One region of the Nonomuraea diastatica genome, then DNA from elsewhere that is predicted to be linked to it. Evidence: riboswitches for the same ligand, from Rfam matches in the RefSeq annotation. Region 1 holds a riboswitch; the other holds the start of a gene.
The links. Region 1 has a riboswitch for glycine ahead of gcvT (glycine cleavage system aminomethyltransferase GcvT). Riboswitches for the same ligand answer to the same signal wherever they lie in the genome.

Region 1 (7,832 bases):
CCGGACGTCACCGACCGTACGTTCACCGAAGAGATCTTCGGGCCGGTCGTGTCGGTGGCGCCCTTCGAGGACGAGGCGGACGCCGTGCGCATCGCCAACGACACCCCGTACGGGCTGAGCGGCTCCATCTGGACCCGCGACGTCGGGCGCGCGCTCCGCGTGTCCCGAGCGGTCGAGGCGGGCGCGCTGTCGGTGAACTCCAACGCGTCGGTCCGCTACTGGACCCCGTTCGGCGGCTTCAAGCAGTCAGGGCTGGGCCGGGAGCTCGGCCCCGACGCCCTGGCGGCGTTCACGGAGACCAAGAACGTCTTCATCTCCTGGGAATGAGGTAGAAAGCGACGTGCACATGAAGCGGTTGCAGGATCGGGTGGCGGTGATCACCGGCGCGGGTGGCGGCATCGGGCTGGCCACCGCGCGCAGGTTCGCCGACGAGGGCGCCAAGGTGGTCTGCGCCGACCTCGACGAGCAGGCGGGCGTCAAGGCCGCCAACGAGGTCGGCGGCCTCTTCGTACGGGCCGACGTGGCCGTCGAGGACGACGTCGTCCGGATGTTCCGTACGGCGTTCGACGCCTACGGCAGCGTGGACATCGCCTTCAACAACGCCGGCATCTCGCCGCCCGACGACGACTCGATCCTGGAGACCGGCATCGACGCGTGGCGCCGCGTCCAGGACGTCAACCTGACCAGCGTCTACCTGTGCTGCAAGCACGCGATCCCGTACATGCGGCGCCAGGGCAAGGGCTCGATCATCAACACCGCGTCGTTCGTGGCCGTCATGGGCTCGGCGACCTCGCAGATCTCCTACACGGCGTCCAAGGGCGGGGTGCTGGCGATGTCGCGCGAGCTGGGCGTGCAGTTCGCGCGCGAGGGCATCCGGGTGAACGCGCTGTGCCCGGGGCCGGTGAACACGCCGCTGCTGCGGGAGCTGTTCGCGAAGGACCCTGAACGTGCCCAGCGGCGGCTGGTGCACGTCCCGGTCGGGCGCTTCGCCGAGGCGTCGGAGATCGCGGCGGCGGTCGCATTCCTGGCCAGCGACGACGCCTCGTTCATCACGGGCAGCGAGTTCCTGGTGGACGGCGGCATCTCCGGCGCCTACGTCACGCCGCTCTAGGGGGTCATCGTGCGACGTCCCGTCATCGGGGTCACGTGTTACGTGGAGCCGGCGACGTTCACGGTCTGGGAGGACATGCCGGCCGCGCTCCTGCCGTACATGTACGTCGAGCAGGTCGTCCGCGCCGGCGGCCAGCCGGTCGTGCTCCCGCCCGCGGGGGACGCCGCGCAGGTGGTGAGCCGCCTGGACGGGCTCGTCCTGGCCGGGGGCGGCGACATCGATCCGGCGAGGTACGGCGAGACGCCGGAGGAACGTACCGGCTATATCCGCAAATTTCGTGACCAGGCCGAGTTCGCCGTGCTGGCCGCCGCCCTCGACGCCCACCTGCCCTTCCTCGGCATCTGCCGGGGCCTCCAGGTGCTTAACGTCGCCCTCGGCGGCAGCCTCCACCAGCACCTGCCCGACGTGGTCGGCCACACGGGACACTCCCCCGCGCCCGGACGTTTCGGTCACCTGCCCATCACCCCCGTCCCCGGCACCCGCCTGGCCAAGGCGCTGGGCACGGCACCCGTGACGGTGCCGCACTATCACCACCAGGCCGTCGACCGCCTCGCCCCCGGCCTCACCGTGACCGCGACCGCCGCCGACGGCACCGTCGAAGGGGTGGAGCTGGACTCGGGGCCGTTCACCGTGGCGGCGCAGTGGCACCCGGAGGCGGCCGAGGACCACGCCCTCTTCGAGGCCCTGGTGGCGGCCTGCTGACGGATGAGGGCGACGGGCAGAACGCGACAAGACCCCCAAATCACTACTAGGCTGGCGGGACACACCAGCAAACCGTGCGGGAGAGCACCCTGACAGCCGGTCAGGGTCCCTGAAGGAGCAAGCCCTCCCCGCGAACCTCTCAAGGCAAAGGACCGCACGGCTGACCGGGAGAATCCTCCCGGAAGGTGACCTCTGGAAAGCAGGCCCGCAGGGCCTCGCCGAAGGTGAAAGTCCGGCAAAACTCGGGCGAAGCTCTCAGGCATCGATGACAGAGGGGGAGGATGCTGGCATCCGATCCTGTCCTGAGGTGCGATAAATGTCCCGACCTACTCCGCTACGAGACGTGCACGAAAGCCTCGGCGCGACGCTGACCGACTTCGCGGGGTGGCTCATGCCACTCCGGTACGGGAGCGAGTCCGCGGAGCACAGAGCCGTCCGCGAGGCCGCCGGGCTGTTCGACCTCTCGCACATGGGCGAGATCTTCGTGACCGGGCCGCAGGCCGCCGCGGCGCTGGACTACGCGCTGGTCGGCAACATGTCGGCCGTGACGCCCGGACGAGCGAGATACACCATGATCGTCAGCGGGCGAGGCGGGGTGCTGGACGACCTCATCGTCTACCGGCTCGGGGGCGAGGAGTTCATGGTCGTGGCAAACGCCTCGAACTACGAAAAAGTCGCCGAGGAGCTGGAAAGCCGCTCCAAGGCGTATGACGCCGTGGTCGATGACCGTTCGCAGCAGTACGCGCTGATCGCCGTCCAGGGACCCCGCTCGCAGGAGATCCTCACCACGCTCACCGACGCCGACCTGGCCGGGCTCAAGTACTACGCGGGCCTGGCAGGGCTGGTCGACGGGCGGCAGGCGCTCATCGCACGCACCGGCTACACCGGGGAGGACGGGTTCGAGCTGTTCGTGGCCAACCAGGACGCGGTGCCGCTCTGGCACGCGCTCGTGGCCGCGGGCGAGCCGTACGGGCTCAAGCCCGCCGGCCTGTCCAGCCGCGACACGCTCAGGCTCGAAGCCGGCATGCCCCTGTACGGCAACGAACTGAGCGCCGAGCTGACTCCGTTCGACGCGGGGCTGGGCAGGGTGGTGAAATTCGACAAGCCGGGCGACTTCGTCGGCAGGTCGGCGCTGGAGGCGGTCAAGGACGACCCCCCGCGGCGCCGTCTCGTCGGTCTGGTCGCCCGGGGCCGCCGGGTGCCGCGCCACGGCTACCCGGTCACCAAGGACGGCGCCGTCGTCGGCGAGGTCACCAGCGGTGCGCCCTCCCAGACCCTGGGCAAGCCCATCGCGCTGGCCTACGTGGACACCGGAGCCGACTCAGGCCTGGCTGTGGACATCCGGGGCAGCCATGAACCCATGGACCTGGTCGAGCTGCCCTTTTACAGGAGGAACAAGTGAGCAACATCCCTGACGACCTGAGCTACACCAAGGAACACGAGTGGGTTTCCGGGGTCGAGGACGGCCTCACCGTGACCGTCGGCATCACGGCCTACGCCGCCGACGCCCTTGGTGACGTCGTCTTCGTGCAGCTCCCCGAGGTCGGTTCGATCGTCGAGGCGGGCGACTCCGTCGGCGAGGTGGAGTCGACCAAGTCGGTCAGCGAGATCTACACGCCCGTGGGCGGCGAGATCGCCGAGGTCAACCAGGCCCTCGCGGACGACCCGAGCCTGGCCAACGGCGACCCGTACGGCGAGGGCTGGATGTTCCGGGTGCGCATGGAAGGCGCCCCGGAGGACCTGCTGTCCGCCGAGGAGTACGCCGCGCTCACCTCGGGCGAGTCCTGACCCTGCCAGGTCTCATCGGCTGACGCCGGGGCCCGCGTCCGGGCCCCGGCACTCATGAAGGGCGCATCATCAATGGCGATCAGCGTCTTCGACCTCTTCAAGATCGGCATCGGCCCGTCGAGCTCCCACACGGGAGGCCCGATGGCCGCCGCACACAAGTTCGCCCGCGGGCTGCACCAGGACGGCCTGCTGCCGGGCGTGGCCCGCGTCGAGGCCATCCTGTACGGCTCGCTCGGCCTGACCGGGAAGGGCCACGGCAGCGACAAGGCGGTTCTGCTCGGCCTGTCCGGGGAGAAGCCCGAGCTGGTCGACGTCGACACCATCGAAGGCCGCCTGGCCGAGATGCGCGAGTCGGGCACCGTCCGGCTGTACGGCAGCCACGAGATCCCCTTCGTCGTCGGCCAGGACCTCGTCTTCGAACGCAAGATCACGCTGCCCGAGCACCCGAACGGCATGCGCTTCACCGCCTACGACGCGGCGGGCGAGCCGCTCAGGGAGAAGGTCTACTTCTCGGTCGGCGGCGGCTTCGTCGTGGACGAGAAGGCCACCGGCGCCGACCGCATCAAGCCGGACGACACCGTCCTGCCCTACCCCTTCACGACCGGCGAAGAGCTGCTCAAACACTGCACGAACACCGGCCTGTCGATGTCGGCGATCATGCTGGAGAACGAGAAGGCGTTCGGGCGCACCGAGGAGGAGGTCCGCGCGGAGCTGCTGCGCCTCTGGCAGGTCATGTCGGAGTGCGTGCGCCGCGGCATCTCCAAGGAGGGCGTCCTGCCCGGCGGGCTCAAGGTCAAGCGCCGCGCCAACCAGTTGCACCGCCGCCTGCAGTCGGAGCCGGCCGAGAAGGACCCGCTGCAGGCCATGGACTGGGTGACGTTGTTCGCGCTGGCGGTCAACGAGGAGAACGCCGCGGGGGGCCGCATCGTCACGGCGCCCACCAACGGCGCCGCCGGCATCATCCCGGCCGTCCTGACGTACTACACCCGCTTCGTCCCCCACGCGGACGAGGACGGCGTGGTGCGTTTCCTGCTCACGGCCGGCGCGATCGGCGTGCTGTTCAAGGAGAACGCCTCGATCTCGGGCGCCGAGGTGGGCTGCCAGGGCGAGGTCGGCTCCGCCTGCTCCATGGCCTCGGCGGGCCTCACGGAGGCGCTCGGCGGCACGCCGGAGCAGGTCGAGAACGCCGCCGAGATCGGCATCGAGCACAACCTGGGGCTGACCTGCGACCCGATCGGCGGGCTCGTGCAGATCCCGTGCATCGAGCGGAACGCGGTCGCCTCGAACAAGGCCATCACCGCGGCCAGGATCGCCCTGCGCGGCGACGGCCGCCATTTCGTGGCGCTGGACAAGGCGATCAAGACCATGCGCGACACCGGCCGCGACATGCTCGACAAATACAAGGAGACCTCACGCGGCGGCCTGGCCGTCAACGTGATCGAGTGCTGACGTTCCCTGTATCAGCCCGGCCATCGTGCAGGCCCGCTCCCACGGCGAGGAGCGGGCACGCGGGTGGTGATTTGTCACGTAAGCCGGGAAATGCTCGGCCTATTTGGAGAAAGGCTCCAGGAAAGGCCGCAGCCCGTTCGGCGCTTCAGTTGTGCGGGCGGGGGGATTCGAACCCCCACGGTGTCTCCACCAACAAGACCTAAACCTGCCGCGTATGCCATTTCGCCACGCCCGCGTAGTCCCCGCCGAAAGCGGGCTTCAGACAGTTTAGCGCTCTGGGTGAGGACGAAGCGCATCCGTGATGAGGCCGGCCAGAGGATGGCCCGGGAGAAAGGAGGCAGACAAGGGCACAGAGAAGGGCGTGGGCCCTTTCCGCAGGGCCCGCGAGCGGGCTCAGGCCAGGCCCAGCTTCTTCTTCAACGACGCCACGTGCCCCGTCGCCTTCACGTTGTAGAGCGCCTGCTCCACCTTCCCGTCGCCGTCGATGACGAACGTCGAGCGGATGACCCCCACGATCTCCCTGCCGTACAACTTCTTGGGGCCATAGGCGGCGTACGCCTCGTGGACGACGAGGTCGGGATCGGAGAGCAGCGGGAAGGTCAGCGCGTCACGCTCGACGAACTTGGCGAGCTTTTCCGGTTTGTCCTTCGACACGCCGAGGACCACGAAACCCTCGGCGGTCAACTGGCTGAGGTTGTCACGGAAATCGCACGCCTGCTTGGTGCAGCCGGGCGTCATCGCGGCGGGGTAGAAATAGAGGATCACCCGCTTGCCGCGGTGGTCGCCGAGGGAAACGGTGGTTCCGTCGGCGGCGGGTAGCACGAACTCGGGCGCGGCGTCGCCGGGCGCGAGCTTGGTCTCTGTCATGGGCCCTCCTGACTTCTTCCCGCAAACCTACCGGCCCGGCCGCCGTGCCGTACGGCCTGCCGACCTGACAGACTGATCACGACCACTACCGACGGAGCCCGCACGGCACACGAAGCGGGCGCGGCCACGCGTACGGTCGAGAGGAGACGCCATGGCTGACACCGATCCTGACGAGCTGGAGCGGCGGATCGCGCGGACGCGCGCTGAGTTGGCGCAGACGGTCGACGCCATTGCCGACCGGGTGAGCCCCAAGCGGGTCGCCGAACGCACAGTGACCGACGTCAAGAGCAGGGCGGGGCACTTCGTGGCGTCCGTGGGCGACGCGCTCGGGGTGGCGCCGCGGCCGGTCGCCTACGACGACGGTGCCGAGCAGGCGTGGGAGGACGAGCGGCCCGACCTGGGACCTGTCCTGATCGGTGTCGGGGCGGTGCTGGTCGTGGGGGCGGCCATCGTGCTCTGGCGGCGACGCCGCAGGCGGCGCGCCTGACGCTCCGCACACCGCGAAGACGCCCCGGTACGCCCGACGCACCACATACCGGCCGAGGACGCCCGGCGCGTGACGCCGGAGGTCAGAGGAAGGTCTTGCCCTCGCCTCTGTACGTCGGCACCGATCCGACCAGGGTGTCGCCGTCGACGAGGTGGAGCGTGTCGAACCGCTCGCACATCTCGCCCGCCTTGGCGTGCCTGAACCACACCCGGTCGCCGATCCGCAGGTCGTCGGCGGCCTGGCCGAGCAGCGGCGTCTGCACCTCCCCCGCGCCTTCGTCCGGGGAGAAGCGCAGCCCCGCCGGCAGGTACGCCTGCGGCAGGCGGCTCCCGCCGGCCGCGCCCGAGGCCGGATAGCCGCCCCCGAGCACGGTCGCGACGTCCGGAGCCGGGCGGCGTACGACCGGCAGGGCGAAGAGGGCGGCCGGATGGCCGGTGAAGCCGCGGTAGAAGTCGAACAACTTCGGGTGGAAAAGCCCGGATCCCGCCGCCACCTCCGTGACGGCCTTCTCGCGTACGGTGCGCTCGATGGAGCCGGTGCCGCCGCCGTTGACGAATTCGAGGTCGGCGACCCGGCGGACGGCGTTCACGACGCGGCCGCGCCTGACGATGAGCTCCCGGGCGGAGCACGCCTGCATGACTCTGATGGCACGGGTGAGGAGGGCGTTGCCCGGAGGGTCGTCGCCGACTCCGGCGATCTGGGCCTCGTACGCCAGGAGCCCGGCCAGGCGGAACCCTGGGCGTTTGGTGATGGCGGCGGCCAGGTCTGCGGCCTCCTCGGGCTCGCGGATCGGGGAGCGGAGAGCTCCCGCTCGGAATTTCCCGCCCAGGGCGACGTATCCGGCGTCGATGTCGAGGCAGATCCGGAGCTCGGCCCGAGGCCGCACCCCGTCCACGGCCGTCTTGATGAAGTCGAGGTGCGCGAGCGAGTCGACGGTCACGGTGATGCGCCCGGCCGCGACCGTGTCCCCGGCCAGTTCGGCGAGCGCGCGCCGGTCGGCCGTCGGGTAGGCGACGAGGACGTCCGTGCAGCCGTGCCCGGCCAGCCACAACGCCTCGGGCAGCGTGAAGGCCATGACGCCCTGGAAGCCGTCCATGGCCAGGATGCGTTCGAGCAGCGGCCGGCTGCGCACCGACTTGCTCGCCACCCGGATCGGCTTGCCCGCCGCCCGGCGTACGAGGTCAGCCGCGTTGGCCCGCATGGCCGCCAGGTCGAGGATCGCGAACGGAGGCTCGAGCGCCGCGGTGGCGCGGTCGTAGCGGTGGCGGGCATCCATACCAGCAGCGTAACGACATATCAGGCAAATGAATATGAGCGGCTTTCATATTAGTCCTCGTCCCCGTAATGATCGGGCAAATCGGCGGCGAGGGCGCGGTTCAGGTCATGCGGCCCCCCTGTACGTCTGTCCTTGTGATGACCACGCTTCAG
Region 2 (7,832 bases), on a different contig from region 1:
GCGAGCCCGGCGCCCGCGCCCCCGCCACCCTGAACGCCTGCGTCACCCGCGCCACACTGGCCCCTGCACCCATGGCGGCGTCGCGCACGGCCAGCAGATCGGGAGCGTCCACTCCCCCGGCCGAGCCGTGGGTCAGGACCAGCAGCAGCCGCGCGCCCGGCACCTCGTCGATCTCCACGAACGCGGGCCCGCGCGGGGTCATCACCTCCATGCCAGCACCGTACCTGGGGAGGATGACACGCTAGCCCTCAGGTCGGATGACGACACCACTTCCGGGATGGATGATGACCTTATGCCGGACCAGCGCCCCATCAGGGAAGATTTTCAGGCCACGCTCGACGCCCGCCGCGATCTCGGACCCGACTACGAGGCGGCGCTCGTCGACTCGTTCACCGAGCGGCTCGAGGCCACCATCGCCGCCCGCGTGCGGGCCGAGCTCGACCGCTACGGGCCCCCGCCGCACAAGAAGTCCGCGCCGGGCGCGGCGATGATCCCGGTGGCGCTGGGCTCGATGGGCATGGGCATCCCACTGACGGCCATCGGGGTGGCCAACGCCGGGCTGGTGGGCCTGATCATCACGTGGCTGGCCATCGTCGTGATCAACGTGGCCGCCGCGGCGGCCATCATGCGCCGCGGCTGATCCCCGCCCGGCGGAGGAGACGGGAGCACCTCCGCCGTCCCGCGGGCATGCCTCGGGGACACGGTCAGGGCGTCACGCCCACCGCGGGCCGCCGGGTGTCAGGTGTCGCGCTGGTAGCGGAGCCTGACCTCCGCGGCCAGCGTCTCGTCGGCGTGCTCCAGCCCGTACGACCAGACCCGTCCCGCGTCGTCGTCGCGCCCGCGTAGGGGCAGGGTGCGAGCGAGCAGCTCGATGGCCAGCGCGCTCGTCTGCGTGTCCGCGCCGCTCTCCACGGTCTCCGCGAACTCCGCGCAGGCCAGCTCCAGATGCGCGATGCCGAGCCGGACCCGCAGCCCGGGCGTCTCCTCCTCGGGCACGGCCTCCAGGGCGTCCAGGAGGAGCTCAGCCGCCGCCCCGGGCTCTCCGTGCTCCATCAGCAGGTCGGCCAGCTCCTGCGCGGCGCGCGCGGCGATCTCGCCGTCGCCGGCCGCCATCGCGGCCCGCAGCTCCTGCTCCGCCTCCTCCAGGTCCTGAGCCCGCACGGCCAGCCGGGCCAGCGCGAGATGGGCCAGCGGGACGTACGCGGCCGCGCCGACCCCCAGCACGGCCTGCCAGGCAGCCCTGGCCTGCTCGGCCCGCCCCTCCCGCTCGAAGCCCTGGGCCAGGTGGCACGCGGCCTGCGAGGCGTACTCGGGGTGCCCTGTCGCCAGCGCGGTCCTGGCGGCCGCCCTGGCGGCCTCGACGTCGCCGCGCTCCTCCAGCACCACGGCCAGCCCGACGGCGGCCTGAGCCCTGTCGGGCTCGGCGGGGTCGGCGGCGAGCTCGCCGAGGATGGCGGCGGCGCCGTCGAGGTCGCCGCGTTCGGCCAGACGCCGGGCGGTGTCGAGAGGCGGGGTCTCCAGCTCTGAGGACGTCAAGAGAGCTCCTTCTGGCGACGGTCGCCCTGAGCCTAACGACTTCCGGCGATCATGTCTGCCCGGTTGACGCCGAAGGTCTGGCCCTCCCGGTGACTAGTCCTCGTAGGCCTCCAGCGGGGGGCACGAGCACACCAGGTTGCGGTCGCCGTAGGCCTGGTCGATGCGGCGCACCGGCACCCAGTATTTGCCGTCGCGCAGCGACGGCAGCGGGTAGGCGGCCTCGGTCCGCGTGTAGGGGTGGTGCCATTCGTCGGCGCTGACCGATTCCGCGGTGTGCGGCGCGTTACGCAGGGGGTTGTCGGTCTTGTCGTAGTCGCCGGACGCCACCTTCGCGATCTCGCCCCGGATGGCGATCATCGCGTCGGCGAACCGGTCGAGCTCGCCAAGGTCCTCGCTCTCGGTCGGCTCGATCATGAGGGTCCCGGCGACGGGGAACGACATGGTGGGCGCGTGGAAGCCGTAGTCGATGAGGCGCTTGGCCACGTCGTCCACGGTGACACCGGTCTCCTTGGTGATCGGGCGCAGGTCGATGATGCACTCGTGGGCCACCAGCCCGCCGCGCCCGGTATAGAGCACCGGGTAGTGCGGCGCCAGCCGCTTGGCGAGGTAGTTGGCCGACAGGATGGCCTGCTCGGTGGCCGCGGTGAGCCCGTCGGAGCCCATCATCCGGATGTACGCCCACGAGATCGGCAGGATCCCGGCCGACCCGTAGGGCGCCGCGGAGACGGGCCCCACCGGCGAGCCGTCACGCAGCGGGTGAGCGGGCAGGTAGGGCGCCAGGTGGCCGCGGACCGCGACCGGGCCGACGCCGGGGCCGCCGCCGCCGTGCGGGATGCAGAACGTCTTGTGCAGGTTGAGGTGGGACACGTCGGCCCCGAACTCGCCGGGCTTGGCCAGCCCGACCAGCGCGTTGAGGTTGGCCCCGTCGACGTAGACCTGGCCGCCGGCCTCGTGCACCTTGGCGCAGACCTCGGTGATGCTCTCCTCGTAGACGCCGTGCGTCGACGGGTAGGTCACCATGATCGCGGCGAGCGCGTCGCGGTGCTTGGCGATCTTGGCGTCGAGGTCGGCCAGGTCGACGTTCCCCTCGGAGTCGCAGGCCACGACCACGACCCGCATGCCGGCCATGACGGCGCTGGCGGCGTTGGTGCCGTGCGCCGAGGAGGGGATGAGGCAGACGTCTCGCCCGCTGTCACCGCCCGCGCGGTGGTAGGCGCGGATGGCCAGCAGCCCGGCGAACTCGCCCTGGGAGCCGGCGTTGGGCTGGATGGAGACGGCGTCGTAGCCGGTCACCTCGGCCAGCCAGCGCTCCAGCGTGCCGATCAGCTCGAGGTAGCCCTCGGCCTGGGCGGCGGGCGCGTAGGGGTGGACGGCGGCGAACTCCGGCCAGGTGATCGGCTCCATCTCGGTGGTCGCGTTGAGCTTCATCGTGCAGGAGCCCAGCGGGATCATCGACCGGTCGAGCGCGATGTCCTTGTCCTGCAGCCGGCGCAGGTAGCGCAACATCGCGGTCTCGGAGCGGTGGCTGTGGAAGACCGGGTGGGTCAGGTAGGCGGACTCGCGCAGCAGCGAGGCGGGCAGCGCGTCGGCGGCGCCCGCGACCTCGGTGTGGGCGCCGGAAGGGGTGCTCGGGAGCCCGAACGCGGCCCGCACCGTGGCCAGCTCGGCGGCTCCGGTCTTCTCGTCGCAGGCGATCGAGACGTGGTCGGCATCCACCTGCCAGAGGTTGACGCCCCGCTCGGCGGCGGCGGCGACCACGGCGGACGCCCGCCCGGGCACGCGCACGAGCACGGTGTCGAAGAACTCGGCGTGCACGACCTCCACACCCGCCCGGCGCAGCCCTTCGGCCAGGGCGGCGGCGTGGCGGTGCACCCGGTGGGCGATGCGGCGCAGGCCTTCTGGGCCGTGGTAGACGGCGTACATGCTCGCGATGACGGCGAGCAAAACCTGCGCGGTGCAGATGTTGCTGGTGGCCTTCTCGCGGCGGATGTGCTGCTCGCGGGTCTGCAGGGCCAGGCGGTAGGCGGGGTCGCCGTCGGCGTCGACGGAGACGCCGACCAGGCGGCCGGGCAGCTGGCGCTGCAGGCCCTCGCGTACGGACATGTAGGCCGCGTGCGGGCCGCCGAACCCGAAGGGCACCCCGAACCGCTGCGAGGAGCCCACGGCGATGTCGGCGCCCAGCTCGCCGGGGGCGGCCACGAGCGTCAGCGCCAGCAGGTCCGCGGCGGCCACGACGAGGGCGCCCGCCTCGTGCGCGGCGGCCGACACGGCGCGGAAGTCACTCAGCCGGCCGGACGCGCCGGGGTATTGCACGAGCACGCCGAAGCACTCGGGCAGCTCGCCGTCGAGGGAGTGCTCCACGAGCGTGATGCCGAGCGGCTCGGCCCTGGTGGCGAGAACGGCCTTGGTCTGGGGCAGCGCGTCGGCGTCGACCACGAACACGGCGCTCTTGGACGTGCCCGCCCTGCGGGCCAGCGTCATGGCCTCGGCCGCGGCGGTCGCCTCGTCGAGGAGCGAGGCGCCGGCCACGGGCAGGCCGGTGAGGTCGGAGACGACGGTCTGGAAGTTGAGCAGCGCCTCGAGGCGGCCCTGCGAGATCTCCGGCTGGTAGGGGGTGTAGGCGGTGTACCAGCCCGGGTTCTCCAGCAGGTTGCGGCGGATGACGGCGGGCGTGACCGTGTCGTGATAGCCCAGCCCGATCATCGAGGTGAGCACCTGGTTGCGATCGGCCAGGGCGCGCAGCTCGGCGATGGCCTCGGTCTCGCCGGCGGGGGCGGGCAGCGTGAGACGGTCCTTGGCCCTGATGGACTCGGGGACGGCGACCGCCACCAGGTCGGCCACGGACTCGAAGCCCACGGCCTCGAGCATGCGCTGCTGTTCGGACTCGGAGGGGCCGATGTGCCGGGACGAGAACGGCGGAGCGGACAGATCGGTCATGGAGATGCCTCCCGAGGCTGTGGAGACCGGCGCCAGGGCGCGGGCGTGTGCCGGATCTCCCCCTCTGTCAGCGCGGACCCCGGACAAGCGCGGGGTCGCGACCTGAGAGCTTCACCCCCGGTGGGGCTTGCACCGTCGGTGAGGCGCGCCTGGCGGGTGCGCCTGCTTTCCAGAGTTGCCTCGCCCGAGCGGTACGGGATGCCTGAGAGATTCCGGGGAGGGTTGCTCCTTCGGCGCCCCGGAGCCCAGGGGCCCGGGGACTCTCCCGCACGGGGTCGTCGGCCTTGCTGTCCTCAGGTTACTACGCCCGATTCGTACGGCTGCCAAGAGCCACGCTCACCCCGTGCGGCGGGCGCGGCGGCGGCGGGCGAGTTCGTCAGCGGGATGGTCGGCCGGGACGGTGTCCTCGACCGCCGCGCGTTCCCCCGGCAGCTCCGCGAGGGAGCCCTCGACCTCGCGCCAGACCCGGCCGAGCGCGATGCCGAACACGCCCTGGCCGCCCTGGAGCAGGTCGATCACCTCGTCGGCCGAGGTGCACTCGTAGACGCTGACGCCGTCGCTCATGAGCGTGATCTGCGCGAGGTCGGCGACCCCGCGGTCACGCAGATGTTGCACGGCCGTGCGGATCTGCTGCAACGACACCCCGGTGTCGAGGAGCCGCTTGACGACCTTGAGGACCAGGATGTCGCGGAAGCTGTAGAGACGCTGGGAGCCGGAGCCCTGCGCGGCTCTTATCGTGGGCTCGACGAGGCCCGTGCGCGCCCAATAGTCGAGCTGCCGATAGGTGATGCCGGCCGCCGAGCATGCCGTCGGCCCGCGGTATCCGATGTCGCCCGGCAGCGCCGCGGGCTGTTCGTCGAAGAGCAGACCCTGCTCCCCGGCACGCTGCCGCGCGCTTTCGCGCCGCACCGGATCTTCCTGGCCGGCCGTCTTTCCCTCGCCGCTGCTGACCGCCACGCGGACCTCCGGCTTTCTCTCATCCCGTGGCCTGATCTGGGGGTACGTGAAGCGCGGCCACGGGTTTCACTTGCACCGTAGGACCGCGACCATGCTCAGTCAACGATCCGGCTCGGCGCGTCGTGAAGCGTAAATGCACTGAAATACCTACCCCGCCCGGCCGAAGTCCTCGGGAGTGATCGTGTCAAGAAACTCCCTGAACTTCTCCACCTCGTCTTCCTGGTCGTCCGGGATGATCACCCCAGCCTCCTGGACGACCTCTTCGCTGGCGAAGATGCGCGCTCCGGTGCGCAGGGCGAGGGCGATCGAGTCGGACGGCCGCGCGCTCACCTCCACCCCGTTGGAGAACACCAGGTCGGCGAAGAAGATGCCGTCACGCAGGGCGACGATGTTGACCGCCCGCAGGCCTACGCCCAGGGCGCTCAGCACGTCTCGGAAAAGGTCGTGGGTGAGCGGCCGCGGCGGAGGCTCCTCCGCCTGGGCCAGGGCGATGGCCGTGGCTTCCGTCATGCCAATCCATATAGGAAGGAACCGCTCCCCGTGTGCCTCCTTCAGCAAGACGATCGGCTGATTTGTGGGCATTTCAACCCGAACGCCCACAACCTCCATCTGCAACACGGGCTGCTCCGTATTCCTGACCGGTGACCCGGCACAGCTATTTGGTCGTTGCTGACTGGCTTCTGCATTTCAACGTAACACCCGGCGGGCCTGGAATGTGCCCCCGCCTCCCAGCTCGCCAGGGTCTCAGCGCCCCAGCACGGACCGGACGCCCGTGCGCACAAGGGATGCGTGCAGGTCGAGCAGGAGTGCGGAGAGCTCCCTACCCACCTCGTCGGCCTCGCCGATCGCACCGGGGGCGCGCCGCTTGAGTATCGGCGCGACGGCCTGCTCGACCAGGCCGCACTCGCGCTCTGCCGCCGCCTTGACCGCGCGCAGGTGCCGGGCGCGCAGGCCGAAGCGGGCCAGGGCGCCGACGGTGCGCGCCACCGTGAGCGCCTCCTCGTCGTAGCGACGGGCCACCGGGGCGAGCAGGCCATAATCCTCCAGCTCGGCAAGGGTCTCCTCGTCGATGCTCGCGGCCTCGATCAGCTCGGCCCGGCTGAGCCTGATCTCCTGTTTGTCGTTGCCCTGGAGGGCGCGGGGGCGGCCGAAGCCCTCCGCCATCTTGTCCTTGATCACCCGCAGCGGCAGGTAGTGGTCGCGCTGCTCGGTGAGGATGAAGCGCAGCTGCTCCACGTGCAGGTGCGTGAACTTGCGGTAGCCGGACGGGCTGCGCTCGGGCTCGATCAGCCCTTCCCCCTCCAGGAAACGGATCTTGGAGATGGTGACGTCGGGGAACTCGCCCTGCAGGAGCGCGAGCACCTCCCCGATGCTCATGTGCGAGCGTGCCGCCTGCGACGTCATGCGCGCTCCTCCCCTTGCCGCATGGCCACGCACGAGACGGCGTCCGCCGGTCGCCCGCTTCGCCCCCTCATGCCCCGGAGTTGCCCCGCATCAGGAAGACAAGGCGGAACTTGCCGATCTGCACCTCGTCTCCGGAGTGCAGGGGAACCTCTTCGATCCGCTCCCTGTTGACGTAGGTGCCGTTGAGGCTGCCCACGTCGCGCACGGAGAACTGGCCGCCGCGGTGGCGGTAGAACTCGACGTGGCGGCGGGAGACGGTGATGTCGTCGAGGAAGATGTCACTCTCCGGATGGCGCCCGGTCGTGGTCAGGTCCTTGTCGAGCCGGAAGCGACTGCCCTGGTTGGGCCCCCTGGTCACCGTGAGCAGCGCCGCGCCGGGCGGCAGCTGCTCGACCAGCGCCCGCTCGGCCACGAGCATGTCGCCTGTCTCAGCCTCATACGCCTCGATTCCCGCCACCGAGATCGTCGATGTGGTGTCCCCGGAGACCTCGAGTCTGGTCAGCGGTGACCCACAGCGGGAACAGAAACGGGCATCCTCGGGGTTGGCGTGCCCGCACTGCGTGCAGTAGACGCTCGGCATCGATCGGCTCGGCCTCCTACCGCGAAGACGCGGCGACGGTGCTCTGGAGCGCGCCTCGCTTCGCTTTTTCAAGTTTGCGAATGCCGCAACTTACGCTGATCAGCGGCAAAGGTCAAGACGGGGGCGCTGGACTGTGGTCAGGACGCAGACAAAGTTACCGTCGCCCCCGCCCTGCGGTCCATGCCGCCGCGCGTTTCTACATTACGATCTTGCGGGACCGCCTGCGCACATCACGGGCGGCCGTTCTCCCGGCTGCCCGGCCGCGGCGTCACGTGGCGGCCTGTTCCACGATGCGGGCCCAGCGTTCGAGCAGCGCCTGCGCGCCGTCCACATCGGGGGCCTCGGCCCACAGGTCGGTGACGGGCTCGGCGGCGGCCGGCAGCACCAGCACCCAACTGCCGTCGTCGCGGGCCACCCG

Region 2: linked by a shared signal. The riboswitch ahead of gcvP (aminomethyl-transferring glycine dehydrogenase) and the one ahead of gcvT (glycine cleavage system aminomethyltransferase GcvT) in region 1 are both predicted to bind glycine.

What each region holds. Positions count from the first base shown of each region.
Region 1 is NZ_SMKP01000063.1:29,968-37,799, reverse strand. Features, by position in the region: gene E1294_RS22460 (aldehyde dehydrogenase family protein) at 1-327, shown strand, start outside; gene E1294_RS22455 (3-oxoacyl-ACP reductase) at 347-1,111, shown strand; gene E1294_RS22450 (gamma-glutamyl-gamma-aminobutyrate hydrolase family protein) at 1,121-1,813, shown strand; glycine riboswitch at 1,881-1,978, shown strand; glycine riboswitch at 1,996-2,095, shown strand; gene gcvT (glycine cleavage system aminomethyltransferase GcvT) at 2,130-3,215, shown strand; gene gcvH (glycine cleavage system protein GcvH) at 3,212-3,601, shown strand; gene E1294_RS22435 (L-serine ammonia-lyase) at 3,674-5,050, shown strand; tRNA gene E1294_RS22430 (tRNA-Leu) at 5,203-5,285, opposite strand; gene bcp (thioredoxin-dependent thiol peroxidase) at 5,444-5,917, opposite strand; gene E1294_RS22420 (DUF3618 domain-containing protein) at 6,069-6,404, shown strand; gene E1294_RS22415 (amino acid deaminase/aldolase) at 6,487-7,680, opposite strand; gene E1294_RS22410 (DUF6286 domain-containing protein) at 7,818-7,832, shown strand, end outside.
Region 2 is NZ_SMKP01000021.1:59,845-67,676, reverse strand. Features, by position in the region: gene E1294_RS10275 (alpha/beta hydrolase family protein) at 1-211, opposite strand, end outside; gene E1294_RS10270 (hypothetical protein) at 278-640, shown strand; gene E1294_RS10265 (tetratricopeptide repeat protein) at 739-1,536, opposite strand; gene gcvP (aminomethyl-transferring glycine dehydrogenase) at 1,630-4,473, opposite strand; glycine riboswitch at 4,653-4,751, opposite strand; gene E1294_RS10255 (MerR family transcriptional regulator) at 4,810-5,430, opposite strand; gene E1294_RS10250 (bifunctional nuclease family protein) at 5,578-6,048, opposite strand; gene ftsR (transcriptional regulator FtsR) at 6,175-6,834, opposite strand; gene E1294_RS10240 (double zinc ribbon and FHA domain-containing protein) at 6,902-7,414, opposite strand; gene E1294_RS10235 (mannose-1-phosphate guanyltransferase) at 7,683-7,832, opposite strand, start outside.